3 regions of the Obesumbacterium proteus genome follow, and region 2 is predicted to be linked to each of the others. Evidence: predicted binding sites of a transcription regulator. Region 2 holds the regulator's gene; each other region holds the start of a gene.

Region 1 (6,220 bases), 2.1 Mb from region 2:
GTCAATGAGTTAGTTAATGACGGTAAAGTTGAACTCCCAGCAGATATATAATTTAAAAAACGAACTCCATTAGTACTATCCATAAAAGGGGTGTTGTTAATTTCAAACCCATACATATGCATGTAATCTTTCCGAACACTTTCTCCTATAACAACTACGTACGTATTGTATTTGCCAGAAAACTTAACGTTTTCGAAAGTGTCAGCGTTGTTCATGTATCCTTCTAGCTTTTTTTTCTCGAGTTTAAACTCTTTTATGCTATGAAATAATTTTGACGCAAACTTCCACTCAGGAATTCCAATGTTAACTATATTGTTTCTTTTTATTATATTTTTTAGTGGACTTGCTATAGCAACGACCACTACAAAAAAATAATAAATCTTCTATATTTCTTGGGAAATGAACAATCAAGCCTGCAACACAAAAAGCATAAAGCTGCAATAAAAAATGAAAGAGTTATATATTTAATTGGAATGTTGCAGAGGAATTCTATGGATTCAATTGTGTTCGTGGAGTATAAAGAAGCGACAGTGTTGAAATTAGGTTCTCCATACAAAAAACCAACGGGTAAATAGATAATTGATATTCCAGATAAGATTATTAAAATAATTTTATTTATCACGCTTTTGGATATTATATATAATATGCTAAATGTAAAAAATACATAGATGATTTTAAAATCAAAACCATAAGCATAAGCAATATGACACAACGATATTAGTGAAAATATCGCTACATTTTTGAGTATATTATTGTTCATTTGAAACCATGCCAAAATATAAGTTAATAAAAAACAAAAAAATAGTATCTGTAATTATAATAAGCATGCAAACTATCTATTCAGTTGAATTTTGAAAAGATTAACTCTGCACTCTACATATATATTAACATTAGAAAATTTTATGTAAATACTTAAGGCGAGGTTATTAACATATTAATGTATTAATATTGGTACATTGATGGTTTACAGTTCAATATGTAAGATAGAAATGCAGCGATAACACCTTTGCATTCAAAACACGCCATCGTTATTTTCAGGCGAGGATACTACAGAGATAAACCAGAGCAGCGATAAGGTTTAGTCTTACAAAACATTTAATTCCAACCTAATCAGAACATTCCCGCCTGATCGCTGTTTATCTAATCAGTACGCTCTTTCCATAATTAAAAACTTACATTATGCTGTATGCATATACAGTAATCGTGGTTTGACGTTATGAAATTTTATCCAGTCGCGGCTTCTCTATCCGTTGTATCGCTTCCGCTCTTTGACAATCGTGTGCCAGCAGGTTTTCCGAGTCCTGCCGCTGACTACATCGACAAGCCGATCGATTTAAACGAGCTCTTAGTCGCACACCCTGCGGCTACTTACTTTCTCCGAGTGTCTGGTGAATCAATGACAGGGGCGGGCATTTTCGACGGTTCCCTGTTGTTAGTGGACTCAAGCATCAGACCCCAGCATAACGACATCATCATTGCGTGCCTTGGTGGTGAGTTCACCGTAAAGCGTTATGTCACTCGACCAAGAACGATGCTTTTAGCTGAGAACCCTGCTTATCCGCCTATCGAGCTTTATGAAGGGGAGGAGTTGGAGACGTTTGGTGTGGTTAAGTTTGTGATTAATGAGGCGCGGTGATGTTTGCCCTTGTTGATGTGAACAGCTTCTATGCCAGCTGTGAGGCGGCGTTTCGCCCCGATCTGAATGGTAAGCCAATCGTTGTGCTTTCAAATAACGACGGTTGTGTGATTGCGCTTTCTTCTGAGGCGAAAAGACTTGGAATAAAAATGGGTGAGCCTTACTTCAAGCAAAAACAATTGTTTGAGCAGTATGGCGTGCATGTTTTTAGCAGCAACTATTCCCTCTATGGTGATATGAGCCAGAGAGTGATGCGGTTGCTTGATGCGATGGCACCGCGTGTTGAAGTGTATTCGATTGATGAGGCGTTCATGGATCTTCGTGGTGTGAGCCATTGCCGTAATCTTGAAGATTTTGGGCGTGAAGTACGTGAAATCATTAAGTGGAGCACGCACCTTACAGTTGGGGTGGGCATTGCCCCGACGAAAACGCTGGCCAAGCTCGCTAATCATGCAGCGAAACAGTGGCCTAAAACCGGCGGCGTTGTCGATTTATCGAATGAGCTAAGACAGCGTAAGTTGATGGCCATCATGCCAGTAGAAGAGGTGTGGGGTGTTGGCAGGCGACTTTCCAAATCACTGAGAGCTACTGGGATTGATACGATACTAAAACTGGCCGATATGGATCTGGCCTATGTTCGTAAGAACTACACCGTTGTGCTTGAAAGAACTGTGCGGGAGCTGCGTGGAGAGTCATGTCTCGATATCGAAGAAGTCGCTCCTATCAAACAGCAAATTGTGTGCAGCCGGAGTTTCGGTGAACGTATCACTGAGTATCAGGATATGAAAGAGGCTATCTGTAGCTACGCAGAACGCGCCGCGGAGAAGCTGAGAGGTGAGCGCCAATTCTGTAAGCATGTCAGCACTTTCATCAAAACATCGCCATTCGCTGAGCGTGAGTTGTATTACAGTAATTTTGCATCCTCACGGCTAGAAACACCCACGAATGACACCCGAGATATCATCAAACACGCATTGTCATGTTTAGATAAAATTTGGCAGCCGGGCAATCGGTATCAAAAGGCGGGGATCATGCTGGGTGACTTTTACGATAACGGCGTGTCACAGCTTAATCTGTTTGATGAGTTGGGGCCAAAGCCCAACAGCGAGGCGCTGATGAAGGTTCTCGATGAGATAAACAATAAGGGTAGGGGCAAGATTTGGTTTGCGGGGCAAGGCATCCAAAAGAGCTGGCAGATGAAACGAAACATGCTTTCGCCAGCCTATACCACGCGGTTTAGCGAGTTACCTATTGCCAAGGCTCACTAGCTCATTCTGGCTGAAAGGAGACAATAAGTGTCAATATTAGATGAGGATATGTACAAATATCCAGAGCATCTGAAGAAAGAACTCGCAGCGCTCCCTTCGCGACCGGGGGTATATATTTTTCATGGTACAAGCAAGACAATGCCGCTTTATATCGGTAAAAGTGTCAATATTCGCTCTAGAGTTATGTCGCACTTCAGGAATAAAAATGAAGCAAAACTGCTTCATTTAACCACCCATATTGAGCATATTGAAATGGCTGGCGAGCTAGGGGCTCTGCTCATAGAAGCTCAGTTGATAAAGGCACAAAAACCATTATTCAACAAAAAGCTGAGACATGCTAAGCAGCTTTGTTCGCTATCGCTAAAGCGCAGCGGCGTTGAGGTTGTTTATGCTGGCGATCGTGACTTTTGGCATGAAGACCAATTATTCGGCTTATTTCCCAATAAATCGTCAGCATTAGATGCATTGAGAGCGGTAGCTGATCAGCAAAGACTTTGTTATGGCGTATTAGGTTTGGAGCGTTTGGTTCAAGGCAGTTCTTGCTTTCGTTATGCTCTTAAGCGGTGTGCCGGCGCTTGCTGCGGCAAGGAATCGCTCGAAGAACATCAGCTGCGTTTGGTGCAAGCGATGGAGAGCATGCGAGTACAGTGCTGGCCATATAATGGCAAAGTGGCTGTTGAAGAAAGTTGCGAGACTTTCACTCAGTATCACATTATTAATAACTGGTTTTACCTAGGAACAGTCGGAAGCTTGCAAGAGGCCAAATTAATCAACACTACGGCAGATTGTTTCGATAGGGACGGATACAAAATATTATGCAAACCGTTACTGAGTGGGAAGTTTAATATTATTGCTCTGGAATGAATTGAAGTTATTCACCGCTGCAATATTTTATATTTAATGCTCACTGCTGCTTACTTTGTATTGGAGTATTCATCTATGCTGGTGCAGTATTTGACTAAATTTCTGTTTCTTGAAATCTGGTCATAGCTTAATACTAGCCTTTACAGTGATTGTGTCCGGTGTCCGGGTGCTTCATGGAAAGAAGCAACATGGAACTATTGTGAGTCAGGACGTTCAGATAAGCCGTTTCTGGTGATGAATTGTATATTCAAGCAGTACCACCGGAGGCGCACGCCCCCCCCCGATTTACCTAATTCCTACTGATTAATACACCGTGATGTCTGCAATTCGCACCTCTTTGCATGAATGGGACATGGCTGGGCGGTAGGACTTTTGCTATGAGCGAGGAGCGGACGTTTGGCTTGCAACCAAAGCAATTGTGGGCTTATCAACGAGCTGCACATAAAGGCACATCAAGTTCATTATGCATAGGCTCTATCTTTCGGCACAGACTATCGTGTTAATCTCCTAAGCCAAGTATCCCAAGATTCAATACGGATAGGCGGAGTTGAATGAATTTCATAGTCATGGCGTTTTTTACTTTCTTCTAAATCGTTTACTGTTCGCCCCCCAATGACAATAGAACGAACGTATACATCTTTATTTGGATCTACTTGTTTACAAGATTTGGGCCCGACGAATGCATTATGGATTAAATCACCTGATAAAACTTTCATTCGTTTTTCATGAGCATCTTTCCGAAACGATTCATAATCCCTATAGACTAGACCAAGCCTTTTTTGGATCTGCTCTGCGGCATCTCTAACTTTATGGTTAAATGAACCGTAGTTATTCGCATTAACTAAGTTAAAGTTAGCCCCTTTCACTTCAATTAGGATGATATCCATACGCGACCTGCCTGTGAAAATTACAAAATCTACTGATCCGTCAGCTAATGGATATTCGGAAAAGCAAATATATTCATTACCACCGACGTAAGCCTCGGCAATTAAAGACAAATCACTTTTTATAACTCGCTGAATTTCTTGTTCCTTTGCACCTGACTCAATTAGCTGAGTAATTGAAGACTTGGGAATCATAGAGTTTAATATTTCGCACTTACGAGAAATGAATTCTGGTGAAGGTATATAATTTGAATCTATAAAAGGATCTCGAGCGTACCTTATTTTATCGGCTTTCTCATATATCCTCCCATTATTTATGCTGCGTTCAGAAAGCTCATCTTCATCACAACCAAGTAAGTCTAACACTTTTTCTCTTGATATTGAGAACCACTCTGTTTTTGGGTTTATGTTCACTATATCAAACGTATCAAGCTTATGTGAGTTTCTTTCGTAGTGCTCTATGAAAATGGCTGGTTGTGTAACTACCCCATGTTCATAGACTGAACTTATTATTTTTTCTACTGCATTGGTTACTGACTGTCCATCGTTTAATGCACCTAAGTCGGTTAAAAGCACAATAATATCTTTTTTGTTTATATAACATCTGACTCTGCAAATTCCACCAACTCCTGAAGTACGGTTATTGCCAAAATCGTGAACTAAATCTAAAATTTTCAATTTAAAAATATCCTTATGCTCTTTGAAATTGACTTTTAATTTAAGCTAGACGAACTTACGTTTCAACTTCATGCTTGTATGAACTAAACAACATCCGCTTCTGGCACAAAGCTGACCGTCAAGAAGATGTGGTTTGGGGATGCGGCATGCAAACCTTTTTGGGCTAGCCGAAAGCAAAGAGCAGCAGGTGAGTAATATTCGCCATTGTTGTGTTGCGTGATTTATACTAATTTGATTTTAAAGGATAAGTTATAACAACTTATTGGCGATAAAAGCATGTATATATATGAAATATTTGAAAATTTATGGTGATTTAAAATCCCAATTTTAGATGTGAAGTCATGGTTAGTGCTAGCGTCCAGTCATCATCAAACACGGTTATCAAAACCCAAAAACATGCACAGATAATCAGTGAGTTAGGAAAATGTCAAAAGGCTGCAATTCAACGATGATTTAGATAAATTATGCTATTAATCATATTGTTGCCATATCTCTGTATAAATACTGCTGCGCCACATGGAATGGTTCGAAGCGGCTGATTTAATTGTTAAAGGCATGGAAGGCGCAATCGCTGCTAAGACCGTGACCTATGACTTCGAACGTCAGTTAGAAGGCGCTAAGCTACTGAAATGTTCAGAGTTTGGTGACGCGATTATTAAGCATATGTAATAGCGTAAATGTAAACGGGGCCGTTAGAGCCCCGTTATTTTTTGTTAACAAGAAACCTTCCCCAAAACTCCACCAAAATTCTTCCCCAAAACCCTCCTGTGATTGGCTCTTATTACTTATTCAAGCAGACCTCGCCAACGTGCGGTTTTTCCTGTTTTTAAGTACATGCCTTGCAATGTCTGCCAACAGTGGGAAACTGCTCTGCCTGATATTAATTCGAC
Region 2 (6,233 bases):
ACGCGCACAATGCGCCAGAGCTTCAGGATCGCTCCCTCCCAGCTGCAACGCCAACGGATGCTCTTCTTCGCTGTAAGCTAAGTAGTCGCCTTTACCATGAATAATGGCACCTGTTGTCACCATCTCGGTATATAAAAGCGCCTGTTTAGTCAGCTTGCGATGAAAATAGCGGCAGTGGCGATCGGTCCAATCCAGCATCGGCGCAACGGAAAAGCGACTCTGGCTGAATGGCATAGCAGAAGAAGGATTATTGGCGTTTTGGGTCATTATTCTCAGGATTTCAGTCAGTTTGAATCAGATACGGCGCCTAGAAAAAACAGCATCACCGTGAATATTGAACAAGTATACCGTGAATTTGAGCTGAACCCACAGACTTCCGCGCTCATGCCTTGCAGCCAGAGGCTCAAGCACTCTGCTTGAGAAAACGTGAGATACCTGATTTTTCGGCAGAACTGAGATACTCTTACAGCCATTAGCGACTGTGGCTAGCGTTACCCTGTGTGTAAACTAATCCATACACATGTGATCTGGTTCACAGATTTACTTGATTATTGACTTAGACCAACCGGTCTACTATAGCAACTCACATGAACAAAACGACGAGCACGACCAACAGCACCTGCGAACACATCTTAGATGTGGGTGAAGAATTGATTTTAAACCTTGGCTTTACGGCGATGGGTTTAAATGAGCTTCTGGCTACCGCAGGGGTACCAAAAGGTTCGTTCTACCATTACTTCAAATCGAAAGAGAAGTTTGGTGAAGCTATGCTTACCCGTTATTTCAGCGATTACGTGATCATGCTGAAAGAGAAATTTTCGGATGGGCAAAAGACACAGCGTCAGCATTTGTTAGATTATTTCTCACATTGGATGACGCAAAGCTGTGAAACGGTATGCCACAGCAAGTGCTTAGTCGTAAAACTGGCAGGTGAAGTCAGTGATTTATCAGAGGTCATGCGTGAAGCATTAGATTCTGGTATCACGCGTGTCATCGCCCAGTTGCAGTCGAGTATCGAATCTGGCGTTGAAGAGGGGTCGCTGGTGATTGAAGAATCCCCCGAACTACTCGCAGATTCACTATACTCTTTATGGTTAGGCGCAGCGTTACGGGCTAAGGTCAACAGATCTGATGCACCGTTTGTTTCAGCCATGCAGCGTACGGAACGCTTGCTGAAGCCCGGCACCATTTAAAGAGATAATCGCAGCACAAAGAATGCCTGCGTGAAAACGTTTGGCATTATTTTTTACCCTTTAACTAGACGACTGGTCTATTAAATCAGTATCTAGATCACACATTTAGCGAGATGACAGCATGAAAACTATTACTTTGACCGTACTAATGACTCTAGCCCTTGCGGGTTCTGCTTTTGCACAAAGCTTTTCAGATATGACCGCTAGCGAACAACGCGCAACCGTCGTCAATCATCTGAACAACGGTAGTGCTCAAGCTCATCAGATCACTATCAATAAATAATCGGCATTGCCCAGTGCCATACAGAACTGAATTTGTTATTAAAACCTGCAAAGTAGGTCAGTGAGTCGCCACCGAGTGCCCTGACCTACTTCAAAAAATTTAAAGAAGAGAAAATCATGAAAACTTCAATTTTACTGTCTGCTATCGTTGCTCTTACTCTCACTGGTTCGGCTTTCGCTCAATCATTTTCTGACCTAAGCCCAGCAGAACAAAGTACCTTGGCATATTCAAACCGCAACGGCTCTGCTTACGCTCATCAGATGATGGCTAAACAAAAACTGCATGAAGCCGGTATCGCGAGTTCTACCGTCCACGGTAGCGCAACGTTTTCACAGCTAAGTGCACAGGATCAACGCGCAACTGTTATCAATAATCTGAATAACGGCGACGCCTATGCGCATCAGTCTGAAATCAAATAACAGATTGAATATTTGCCACTGCTGCCTTAAGTAAAAGCGGGCTGACGGGAATCCCCTGTCAGCCCGTTTTATTTTGGGTGAGCAAATGCTGCCAACAAAAATGTAGCTTGAAGTATGACGGGTATAATTATGTTAAAATAACGGCACCCTATTGGCTTGGCCGGAAGCAAAACATCATGACCACAACTTCTTTAGAGCGACTGCTCGCACAGGCAGAAGAAATTTGTCTGCAACGCAATGTTCGACTGACTCCGCAAAGAATGGAAGTGTTGCGTCTGATGGCCTGCCAGAAAGGCACGATCAGTGCTTATGATTTACTGGATCTTCTGCGCGTCTCCGAACCACAGGCTAAACCGCCAACCATCTATCGTGCGCTCGACTTTTTGCTAGAACAAGGCTTCATCCACAAAGTGGAGTCCACTAATAGCTATGTGATGTGTCATCACATCGAAGAGCCTAGCCATACATCGGCATTATTTATTTGTCATCGCTGCGGGCAGGTAACTGAGCAAACAACCCAGGATGTACAGGAGCATTTAGAAAAGCTTGCTGCGCTGACGGGATTTTCATTACAGCATAGCGTGGTAGAAGCGCATGGTTTATGTCGAGACTGCGGGAAAATTGAATCCTGCGATAGCCGCGATACGTGTCATCACGATCATTCCGAGCCGAAAAAGAAAAAATAGCGTTTAAATTACGCATAAAAAAGAGCCGCATCTGCGGCTCTTTTTTTAATCATCTGCAATCAATATCAGCAGTGGCACATTATTAATAAAGGAATATCAGCAATGGCGTATTGTCCATTTTAATATTCGAATCCATTCTTTATTTATAATGCGTATTTGCAGAGTGATTATTTAGGCAAGTAAACTTAAATATCACCAACGATATTTATTATGATCTTCCCACGCTTTAACTTCTTTCTCAGCGGCTTCTTTCTGATAGCCGTAGCGTTCCTGAATTTTACCTACCAGCTGATCGCGCTTCCCTTCGATTACAGTAAGATCATCGTCGGTTAACTTACCCCATTTCTCTTTCACTGTTCCCTTGAACTGCTTCCAGTTACCGCTCGCTTGATCTTTATTCATAATAACTCCGTATCACTTATGTAATGGAATATATTCCCCACACATCTTTACTCGATTGAATTAATCACAATTGCGATGTGAGGCATCAGTTAACGTTCACCATTAAGACTAGCGGATACAGAGCATAAAAATATTTTCAGCTAGATAATCGATAATATTTAATAAAAAACTTTCGCAGAAAAGCACAAAAGCAGAGAGAAAACAGGGAATAAGCGGAGAATAATTTTTTTCACCTAGAATGTAAGCAAATATTAATAACGCGTCATTTTAGGGCAATGCAAAAACTATCAGAATTATCACATTGCCCTGATTATTTAACGCTATAACACCCTAATTTAACTCAATATTACCGGTGGGGAACCATGTTTTATCCCGCCAATGACGACGCCAGACAACCCACAAGGAAAGTCCGCGCAGCGATAAAAATACCGCCAAAGCCAACCATAAACCATGGTTGCCTAGCCAAGGGAGCGTGCACAGCGTTAAACCATAACCCGCCGCGGCAACGGCCATACTATTACGCATTTCGGCACCGCGCGTCGCGCCGATAAACATGCCATCTAATAGATAACACCACACGCCCAGCAGCGGTAAAACAATCTGCCACGGCAGGTAGTGCGACGCCAACGATTGTACTTCTGGCAACGAGGTTAAGATCTGAATGATTTGTTGACCAAATACGGCATACAGCATGGCAAAGAACACCGCCACGATACCCGCCTGCCGACAGGCAGAATGCCAGATTTTCTGTAGTTTACGACCGTCGCGTGCACCATAGGCCTGCCCAGAATGAGCTTCCACTGCATAGGCAAAACCATCTAGCGCATAGGCGGTAAACGTCAGCAGGTTCATCAGAACCGCATTCACCGCCACCACTTCGCTTCCCATTCTGGCACCCAGAATCGTCAGCGATGAAAAGCATAGTTGCAGCAGCAAAGAACGCAGCATGATGTCGCGGTTTAACGCCAACAGGCGGCGAAGGTTTCCACGCCACGCGTTGCGGAAATATTCCAGATGTAGGCCACGTAGCTTCATCACGTGCCAAACCAGACCGAGCCCCAGTAAAAAGGTCGCGTAGTCGGCAATCACCGTCGCACTTGCTGCACCGGGCACCTTCCAGCCCAGTCCAACAACAAACCACAGATCGAGCGTGATGTTAATAACGTTACCCACAACCAGCAATATGACCGGCGCACGGGCATATTGAACGCCTAACAGCCAGCCAAGAATAACAAGGTTCGCCAGCGTCGCAGGTGCACCAAGCCAGCGAATCTGCATAAACAAACGAGCCTGCTCGAGTACATCTTCATGACCGCCCACAATCCGCAGCACGCCGTTAATCAAAGGCTGTCGCAGCGCGATGATAACGATCCCTGCCAGCAACGCTATGAGCATTGGCTGCACAAGCGCACGAGCCAACGCCGTTTTATCCCCCGCGCCGAACGCTTGCGCAGTTAGCCCCGTGGTGCTCATGCGTAAAAATAGCAGCAGCATAAATAAGAATGACGTAGCCATCGCGCCAACGGCTACACCACCAAGATAAACAGGGCTATCCAAATGCCCAATTACGGCGGTATCGACTAGCCCTAACAACGGAACGGAGATATTCGATAGGATCATCGGCAGTGCGAGGATCCACAGCGCCTTATCGGTTGGTGTAAGCATTTTCATTTTTTTGAATTCATTCCAGATAACCGACCCGTTATCTCAACACAAAGAGGTTTACAGCATGAACGAATACGCCATAAAAAAGCCCCAATTAAGGGGCTTAGTCTATCGGTGTGATACCAAACGCAACAGGTGAAGTTTTAGATCCAGTCGCCGTTACGAATAACACCTACCGCTAAACCTTCAATCGTGAAGTTTTGCTCGCGCAGGTCAACAACAATAGGCTCGAAATCGCTGTTTTCTGGCAACAGCTGAACAATATTGCCTTGCTTTTTCAGTCGCTTAACCGTCACTTCATCTTCGATACGCGCAACCACAACCTGCCCATTACGCACATCCTGTGTTTTATGCACAGCCAGCAAATCGCCGTCTAAAATACCGATATCGCGCATCGACATTCCGTTAACGCGCAGTAAGAAATCGGCATTAGGCTTAAACAGAGCAGGATCGACCTGATAATGGCCTTCAATATGTTCTTGCGCTAGCAGAGGTTCACCCGCTGCCACGCGGCCAATTAACGGCAGGCCGGTTTCATCTTCCATCAAAAGACGAATACCACGCGAAGCACCGGAAACGATCTCGATAACGCCTTTACGTTGCAGTGCTTTTAAATGTTCTTCTGCCGCATTAGGAGAGCGGAATCCCAAGCGCTGAGCAATTTCAGCGCGGGTTGGCGGCATGCCAGTTTGTTCAATATGGTCACGAATCAGATCGTAGACTTCCTGCTGTCTGGCTGTAAGTGCTTTCATTCCACCACCTGTTTGTTTATACAGTTTTGCTGTGAGTATATACAGGTAGCGACCATTTTGAAACCGTCAAATACATAAAGATTGAGCCGTGACGCATCTGATCTGCATTAAGCGTGCGTTTTTTGTATTTTCAGTCAGCTACCCGTCAATAATCGGCCCATTCATCAGCCATTTTTGACCGTTTCTGGCGCTCTATAGGTTCGTTGTGGGCGGCCCACTTTTCCATACACGATTTCAGCCATAATCAGATGGCGGCCCGCGCAAAACTCTAAGTAGCGCCGTGCCGTTGTTCGGCTGAGTTTAAGCTCCTGCGCAACGGTTTCTGCGGTATGACGCGCATCAGGATCGGCAAATAGCTTCTGCACCTTATCTAAGGTCAGCGCATCGATGCCAACCGGCAATTCTTCTTTCTGCTCGCCACGCGCATAGGCATTGAACATATCATCAATTTGGCGCTGGCTGGCGCTATCGCTGTTAGCGAGCATCCGCTTGCGTACATGGTAGCGTTCAAGCGTTTGCCCCAAGCGTTCGTAAGCAATCGGCTTCACTAAATAGTCGAATACACCACAGCGCACCGCGTCTGACACCGTATCCATATCACTTGCCGCGGTGGTGAAAACCACACCGCCAGGGAAACGAGCCTGAGTTAATTCATGCAATAGCGTGATGCCTTTGCCATCGGGTAAATAGTTATCCAGCAAGATGAGGTCGGGTTTGAATCGCTCAATCATCATTCTGGCCTGAGCAAGATTTCCCGCCAACCATACCTGACCACAGCCCTGGAAATGGCGAATAAACTCCGCATGCATTTCTGCAAGTGGCGTTTCGTCTTC
Region 3 (6,233 bases), 1.2 Mb from region 2:
CTGATGAATGCTGGCAACCATCCCGTGATTTTTCGCACCATGGATATCGGCGGCGACAAAAAAATCAGCTATCTGAATATCCCTCAAGAAGAAAATCCGTTTCTTGGCTATCGTGCGGTACGCATTTATCCCGAGTTTACCGAGCTATTTACCCTTCAACTGCGCGCTATACTTCGAGCGGCCACCACGGGATATGCACGTTTAATGATCCCAATGGTTCACACGCTCGATGAAATTCTGTGGGTGAAACAGCAAATCGCCTCGGCTCAGCTTTCGCTGAAAGCGGAAGGTTTACGCTATGCCGAAACGCTAGAGCTCGGCATTATGGTTGAAGTCCCCTCGGTGTGTTTTATCATCGATCACTTCTGCGATGAGGTTGATTTCTTTAGCATTGGTTCCAACGATATAACGCAATATCTGTATGCCGTCGATCGCAATAACCAACGCGTCGCCCACCTTTATAATCCGATTACCCCTTCGTTTTTGCGTATGCTGCGCCAGATAATCGACGTAGCACATCGACGTGAACGCTGGGTGGGGCTGTGCGGTGAACTCGGAGGGGAGCCAAGATATTTGCCACTGCTGATCGGTCTAGGTCTGGACGAACTGAGCATGAGCGGTGCACGCATTCCAGCCATTAAAGAGCTGGCGCGTAAGCTCAGCGCCGAAGAGTGCGTTGCACTGGCCAATCGCGCCTGTGAGTGTAAATCGGCGAACGATATTGAAGCGTTACTGGATACGCAGGCAATTCCTGCTGAACAGAAACCGTTATTGGCTCTAGAGAATATTATCGTTCCCGCCCCCCTAACCAATAAAGAGCAGGTGATTCAATATTTATGCGGCAATTTAGCCATTCAGGATCGCACCGATCATCCAACCGAGCTGGAAGAGGATGTTTGGCAGCGTGAGGATATTGTTACCACCGGTGTGGGTTTTGGTTTTGCAATTCCGCACACCAAATCGACTCATATTAAGCACTCCAGTATCAGTATTGCTCGCCTTGAAAAGGTTATTGATTGGCAATCCGAAATGGGGGAAGTCGATTTCGTTATTATGCTAACCCTCGGCGCGCAAGACAGCGTTAGCCACGTTAAAGTCTTTTCGCAGCTCGCGCGTAAATTAGTGAAGAAAGAGTTTCGTGAGGCGATGCGTTCAGCGCCGGATGCAGAGGCTATCCTCTCGTTGCTACAAAGCGAATTAACCTTTTAACTCGATAAGAAACGCTCTCGGTATTCCGAGGGCGTTACCTCAAATTGCCGCTTAAACAAGCGGCAAAAATAGCTCGCATCGCTATAACCACAGCGGTGGGCGACTTCATTCACGTTCAAATGGTATTTCTGTAAGATCATCTTGGCTTTGCCCAACCGCACCCAATGCAGATAATCAATAAAGCTCATACTTCCCTCTTGCTGAAAAATACGAGACAGATGATTAGCGCTGATATTGAACATAGCGGCGGTATTTTCGCGGGTAAGCCCACTGGAAAAATTATCCTGAACGTAAGTACAGATGCTTTTATATAAAAAAGCACCGCGCTGCATTTTATTTGCCAGCGGTAAGGCCAGTTGATTGCGGCAAACATGCAGCAGACTCAGCACTAAATAACGGCCAATATCAGGATCTGCCGTTCTTGCCGCTAACGCATTTAGCGCCTGTAAAATATGCTCGATCTCTTCGGCATTTTGTTGGGTTATTTCCAGCGTTCTTAAACGATGAAAGCCCGCTGTTGCAGCGCGTTTATCAAAGAAATGAAAACCAATATAGGACGGCGCAAACAGCACGCTGAGCAATAACACATCTTTGTCCCACGTCGGCTGACTGCTCGCCAACGCAGGAATAAACAGCGCATCGCCGTGAGCCAGCGTAATGCTCGTACCCGCTGGCTTTTCTGCCGTATAGCTGCCACGTAAAACAATTTCAAGGCGCGGAAATTTAACACCAAGGCCATTCCCTAACGCATGGCCTTGGTTATCATGGGAACGCTGAGCAAAATAAGTGTGTTTAAGCTGCTGAGGATTCAAAACCAGCCCGCTTAATAACTCGGTGAAAAACGGATGATCCGTCAGCGACATATCACTTCACATATCACTTCACACATGCACATCATCCCGTATTCCCTCACCCATATTTCCCCCGTCGTCATGAGGTCAATATACCACGCCCTCTACTTACGCTTTCTGAACAGGCACACACATTTCAAAATCCCATATGCCGCTTTCGGTGCCATCGTTGTGGTATTTTTCAAAACACGGCGCGTTAATGGGTACATAGCCGCTTCTTGGCAGGACTTCGTTGAAAAACTCCATCCACGGGCGACCAAAATCACCGTCCTCAACGTGCGCCTGCGCCACCGCGTATAAGCCGCCTTTCAAGGTATCAATGCGAACCCCTTCGCTATTGGCCGGTAAAACAAAATCAGGCTCGACGGTAATCGCGGTATCAACGCGCATCTCTTCCGGTGGAACTTCTTCTGGGTTGTCGTAATAGATCGCAATCCAGTCACCGTTTTCATCCACCTTATTATTATCAATCCATTGATATAGCTTCTGAAAACCGACACCCACATTTTGGTCTAACGGCCCAACCATGCGAATACCCGCGAAAATGCGCTCGGCGCGCTGCTCTACAATCATTTCCATTGTAACGCCCTCTCTCATTGCCAAGTGAAATACTGTATCCATAAACAGTATTGTCAAAATAAACCAAATTGCCAACTGCCGATTTTCACTTCTGTGATTCGCGCCGCGTTACGGATCTTGGTGAAAAAATAAGCGCCCTATTTTACAGATCGTTACATTGGTTTTTATGCACAAAAAAGAAACACCCACCAACATCACACTTTCAGTTGTCATTAACTTGTAAAAAAAATACAAACAAAAACATAGGAAGTAACATATGACTTCATCTGCCTCAAAGCCCTCTCAGGCTAACGCCCGAACCGTGTTCCGCGTCACAAGCGGTAACTTTCTCGAAATGTATGATTTTATGGTGTTTGGCTATTACGCCAGCGCGATAGCTGAAACATTTTTCCCCACGCAAAGCCCCTTTGCATCACTCATGCTAACGTTGATGACGTTCGGCGCGGGCTTCTTAATGCGGCCATTAGGCGCGATTGTGTTGGGTGCCTATATTGACCATCACGGTCGCCGCCGAGGTTTATTGATTACCTTAGGCCTGATGGCGCTGGGAACATTAACCATCGCCTGTACGCCGTCGTACCACAGCATTGGCATGGCGGCACCGCTACTGATTCTGGCCGGTCGTCTGCTACAAGGTTTTTCAGCCGGTGTGGAGCTGGGCGGAGTATCCGTCTACCTGTCTGAGATTGCCCCGAAAGATCGCAAAGGGTTTTACGTTAGCTGGCAATCCGGCAGCCAACAAATTGCCGTTATCTTTGCGGCGCTGCTGGGCGTGGGGTTGAATCAGTATCTTGGCAAGAGCGTGATGACGGATTGGGGTTGGCGCATTCCGTTTATCGTGGGCTGCCTGATTGTGCCTTTCTTGTTTTATATCCGCCGTATGTTGGAAGAAACTGAGGCGTTTAACCAACGCAAACATCGTCCAAGCATGAGCGAAATTACCCGTTCGGTTGCCAGTAACTGGCAGTTGGTTCTGGTGGGTATGTTTATGGTGGTGACCACCACGGTGTCGTTCTATCTCATCACGGCGTTCACGCCAACCTATGGCAAAACGGTGCTGCAATTCACCGCTCAGCAAAGCTTTTTGGTCACGCTGTTAGTGGGGATTTCAAACCTATTCTGGCTACCGGTGATGGGTTCTCTGTCAGACAAAGTCGGCCGCCGGCCACTGTTGTTACTGTTTAGCGCGTTGATGCTGCTGACGTCTTATCCATCCTTGAACTGGCTGGTAGCACATCCCAGCTTTGCGCATTTGATTGAGGTGGAGCTGTGGCTGTCGTTTATGTATGCCAGCTATAACGGTGCGATGGTGGTATGCCTAACCGAAATCATGCCAGCAGAAGTGCGCGCTTCGGGCTTTTCCATGGCTTATAGTTTGGCAACGGCGATTTTTGGCGGATTTACACCGGCCATCTCCAGCTATCTGATCCACGCCACCGGTGATAAAGCGATGCCGGGGATGTGGCTTTCGGCTGCCGCGGCCTGTGGCTTAATCGCCGCGCTGGCGCTACCGGCAATCCAACGTTTGAATAGCAATCGAGCCGTCACGGTGCCTAGCGGCAGCGCGATAGAGCCAAAGTAAGTTTCTCGCGCCAGAAATGAATCTTCCCGACTTTTTCATCCAGAGAAAGTCGGGATTTTTTGGCCTTAAAGCGGCCACAGCCACGCAGCACCGCGCACGCCGCTGGAGTCACCGTGTTTAGCTTTACGCACCGGCGTTTCGCATTCCCGTCCGAATACCCACGTTGAGATCAGCGGCGGCACCGTGGTATATAACCGGTCCACATTACTCATCCCACCACCAAGCACCACCACGTCAGGATCGATGATGTTAATTACGTGGGCTAACGATTTTGCTAGTCGCTGTTCATAGTGAGTAATCGCACGCTCAGCCAACGCATCGCCTTGACGAGATAACGCCATGATTTCAGCGCCCGCCAGCGGCTGGCCGCCTAAACGCTGGTAGTCTGTTTCAAAACCGGTACCAGAGATAAAGGTTTCAATACAGCCTGATTTCCCACAGTAGCAAGGCACCTCTTTCTGATACTGCCACTCGTCGTCAGTAAGCCAAGGCAAAGGGTTATGTCCCCACTCGCCTGCAATACCGTTGCCACCCGCATGCACCCGCCCATCGATGGCAATACCTGAGCCACAGCCGGTGCCGATAATCACCGCAAACACCAAATGTGCTCCAGTCGCTGCACCGTCGGTTGCTTCTGAAACGGCGAGACAGTTGGCATCATTGGCTAAACGAACGTCGCGCGACAGACGCTTGGCAAGATCTTTGTCTAATGGCTGGCCGTTCAGCCAGGTGGAGTTCGCATTTTTTACCAGTCCGGTAAAGGGCGATAATGTGCCGGGGATCCCCACGCCAACGCTTCCTCGCTGACCAGTTTGCTTTTCGGCTAGCTCCACCAGCCCCGCAATCGCCTCAACGGTTTTTGCGTAGTCATCACGAGGGGTCGCAATGCGATGCCGAAACAGCTCCTGACCGTTGTTTTCCAAGGCGATAACTTCAATTTTGGTACCGCCCAAATCTATACCAATACGCACATAGCCCCCTAAACAGACGAATACTGAGTCGAGCTAGTGTGCAAAATTTCTCGGGCAATTAATACTACAGTCGCCCTTCTTTATTCGTTATCATGCGCCCTGTTTAACACATTGCCATACCCCAAATAATGGGAGTTGCATCAAGGCGGCAAGAGAGCGCAGCCAACATAGATACAACTTCAAGTATGAAGGGTATAAAACATGGCGCGCGATGCGTCACGATCAGGGACAACGCTAATGCTATGGTTTAAGAATTTATTGGTTTACCGTCTGAGCCGCGATGTTCATCTGGTGCCAGATGAAGTTGAAAAAATGCTGGGCTCTATGGCCTTTACGCCGTGCGGTAGTCAGGATATGGCGAAAACGGGCTGGGTCTCTCCGATGGGTTCCCACAGCGACGCGCTGACTCACTACGTCAACGACCAAATCCTGTTGTGCGCACGTAAAGAAGAAAAAATCTTGCCATCGCCGGTATTAAAACAGGCGTTACAGGCAAAAATTGAAAAGCTGGAAGGCGAGCAAGGCCGCAAGCTTAAGAAAACCGAAAAAGATTCGTTAAAAGACGAAGTCCTGCACACGTTACTACCGCGTGCTTTCAGCCGTTTCAGCCAAACTTGGCTGTGGATTGATATGGCGAACGGCCTAATCATGGTCGATGCTGCCAGCCCGAAAAAAGCAGAAGACACCTTAGCGCTGTTGCGTAAAAGCATTGGCTCACTGCCGGTGGTGCCATTAACCATGGAAAGCCCAATTGAGCTGACGATGACCGAATGGGTGCGCTCAGGCGAAGTTCCTGCGGGCTTTGCTCTGCAAGACGAAGCGGAGCTGAAAGCAATTCTGGAAGAAGGCGGCGTGATCCGCTGTAAAAAACAGGATCTGGTTTCTGACGAAATTGCCGTTCACATTGAAGCGGGCAAACTGGTGACCAAGCTGGCGCTGGACTGGCAGGAGCGCATTCAGTTGGTGCTGTCCGACGATGGTTCACTGAAGCGTTTGAAGTTCTCTGAAACGATTCGCGATCAGAACGAAGACATCGACCGC

What was found. Region 2 encodes LexA, which represses DNA repair genes until DNA is damaged. Its sites were predicted from a motif close to TNCTGTATGTACATACAGNA; they were not measured.
Region 1: umuD (translesion error-prone DNA polymerase V autoproteolytic subunit) is a predicted target of LexA. The motif match lies at 1,181-1,200, and genes of this name have one in related genera.
Region 3: sbmC (DNA gyrase inhibitor SbmC) is a predicted target of LexA. The motif match lies at 2,670-2,689, and genes of this name have one in related genera.

The regions. Positions count from the first base shown of each region.
Region 1 covers NZ_CP014608.1:3,197,589-3,203,808, forward strand. The annotation lists gene DSM2777_RS15195 (phosphoethanolamine transferase) at 1-215, opposite strand, end outside; gene umuD (translesion error-prone DNA polymerase V autoproteolytic subunit) at 1,217-1,636, shown strand; gene umuC (translesion error-prone DNA polymerase V subunit UmuC) at 1,636-2,904, shown strand; gene cho (excinuclease Cho) at 2,953-3,768, shown strand; gene DSM2777_RS15215 (Shedu immune nuclease family protein) at 4,260-5,330, opposite strand; partial or broken gene DSM2777_RS23840 (NADP-dependent isocitrate dehydrogenase) at 5,832-5,999, shown strand.
Region 2 covers NZ_CP014608.1:265,304-271,536, forward strand. The annotation lists gene dusA (tRNA dihydrouridine(20/20a) synthase DusA) at 1-267, opposite strand, end outside; gene DSM2777_RS01390 (TetR/AcrR family transcriptional regulator) at 588-1,193, shown strand; gene DSM2777_RS24635 (hypothetical protein) at 1,315-1,476, shown strand; gene DSM2777_RS01395 (hypothetical protein) at 1,593-1,895, shown strand; gene zur (zinc uptake transcriptional repressor Zur) at 2,072-2,581, shown strand; gene DSM2777_RS01405 (CsbD family protein) at 2,774-2,983, opposite strand; gene dinF (MATE family efflux transporter DinF) at 3,314-4,654, opposite strand; gene lexA (transcriptional repressor LexA) at 4,792-5,400, opposite strand; gene dpiA (two-component response regulator DpiA) at 5,565-6,233, opposite strand, start outside; gene dpiB (sensor histidine kinase DpiB) at 6,232-6,233, opposite strand, start outside.
Region 3 covers NZ_CP014608.1:4,110,386-4,116,618, forward strand. The annotation lists gene ptsP (phosphoenolpyruvate--protein phosphotransferase) at 1-1,209, shown strand, start outside; gene DSM2777_RS19200 (helix-turn-helix transcriptional regulator) at 1,206-2,072, opposite strand; gene sbmC (DNA gyrase inhibitor SbmC) at 2,169-2,639, opposite strand; gene tcuC (MFS transporter) at 2,896-4,221, shown strand; gene mak (fructokinase) at 4,287-5,192, opposite strand; gene rdgC (recombination-associated protein RdgC) at 5,430-6,233, shown strand, end outside.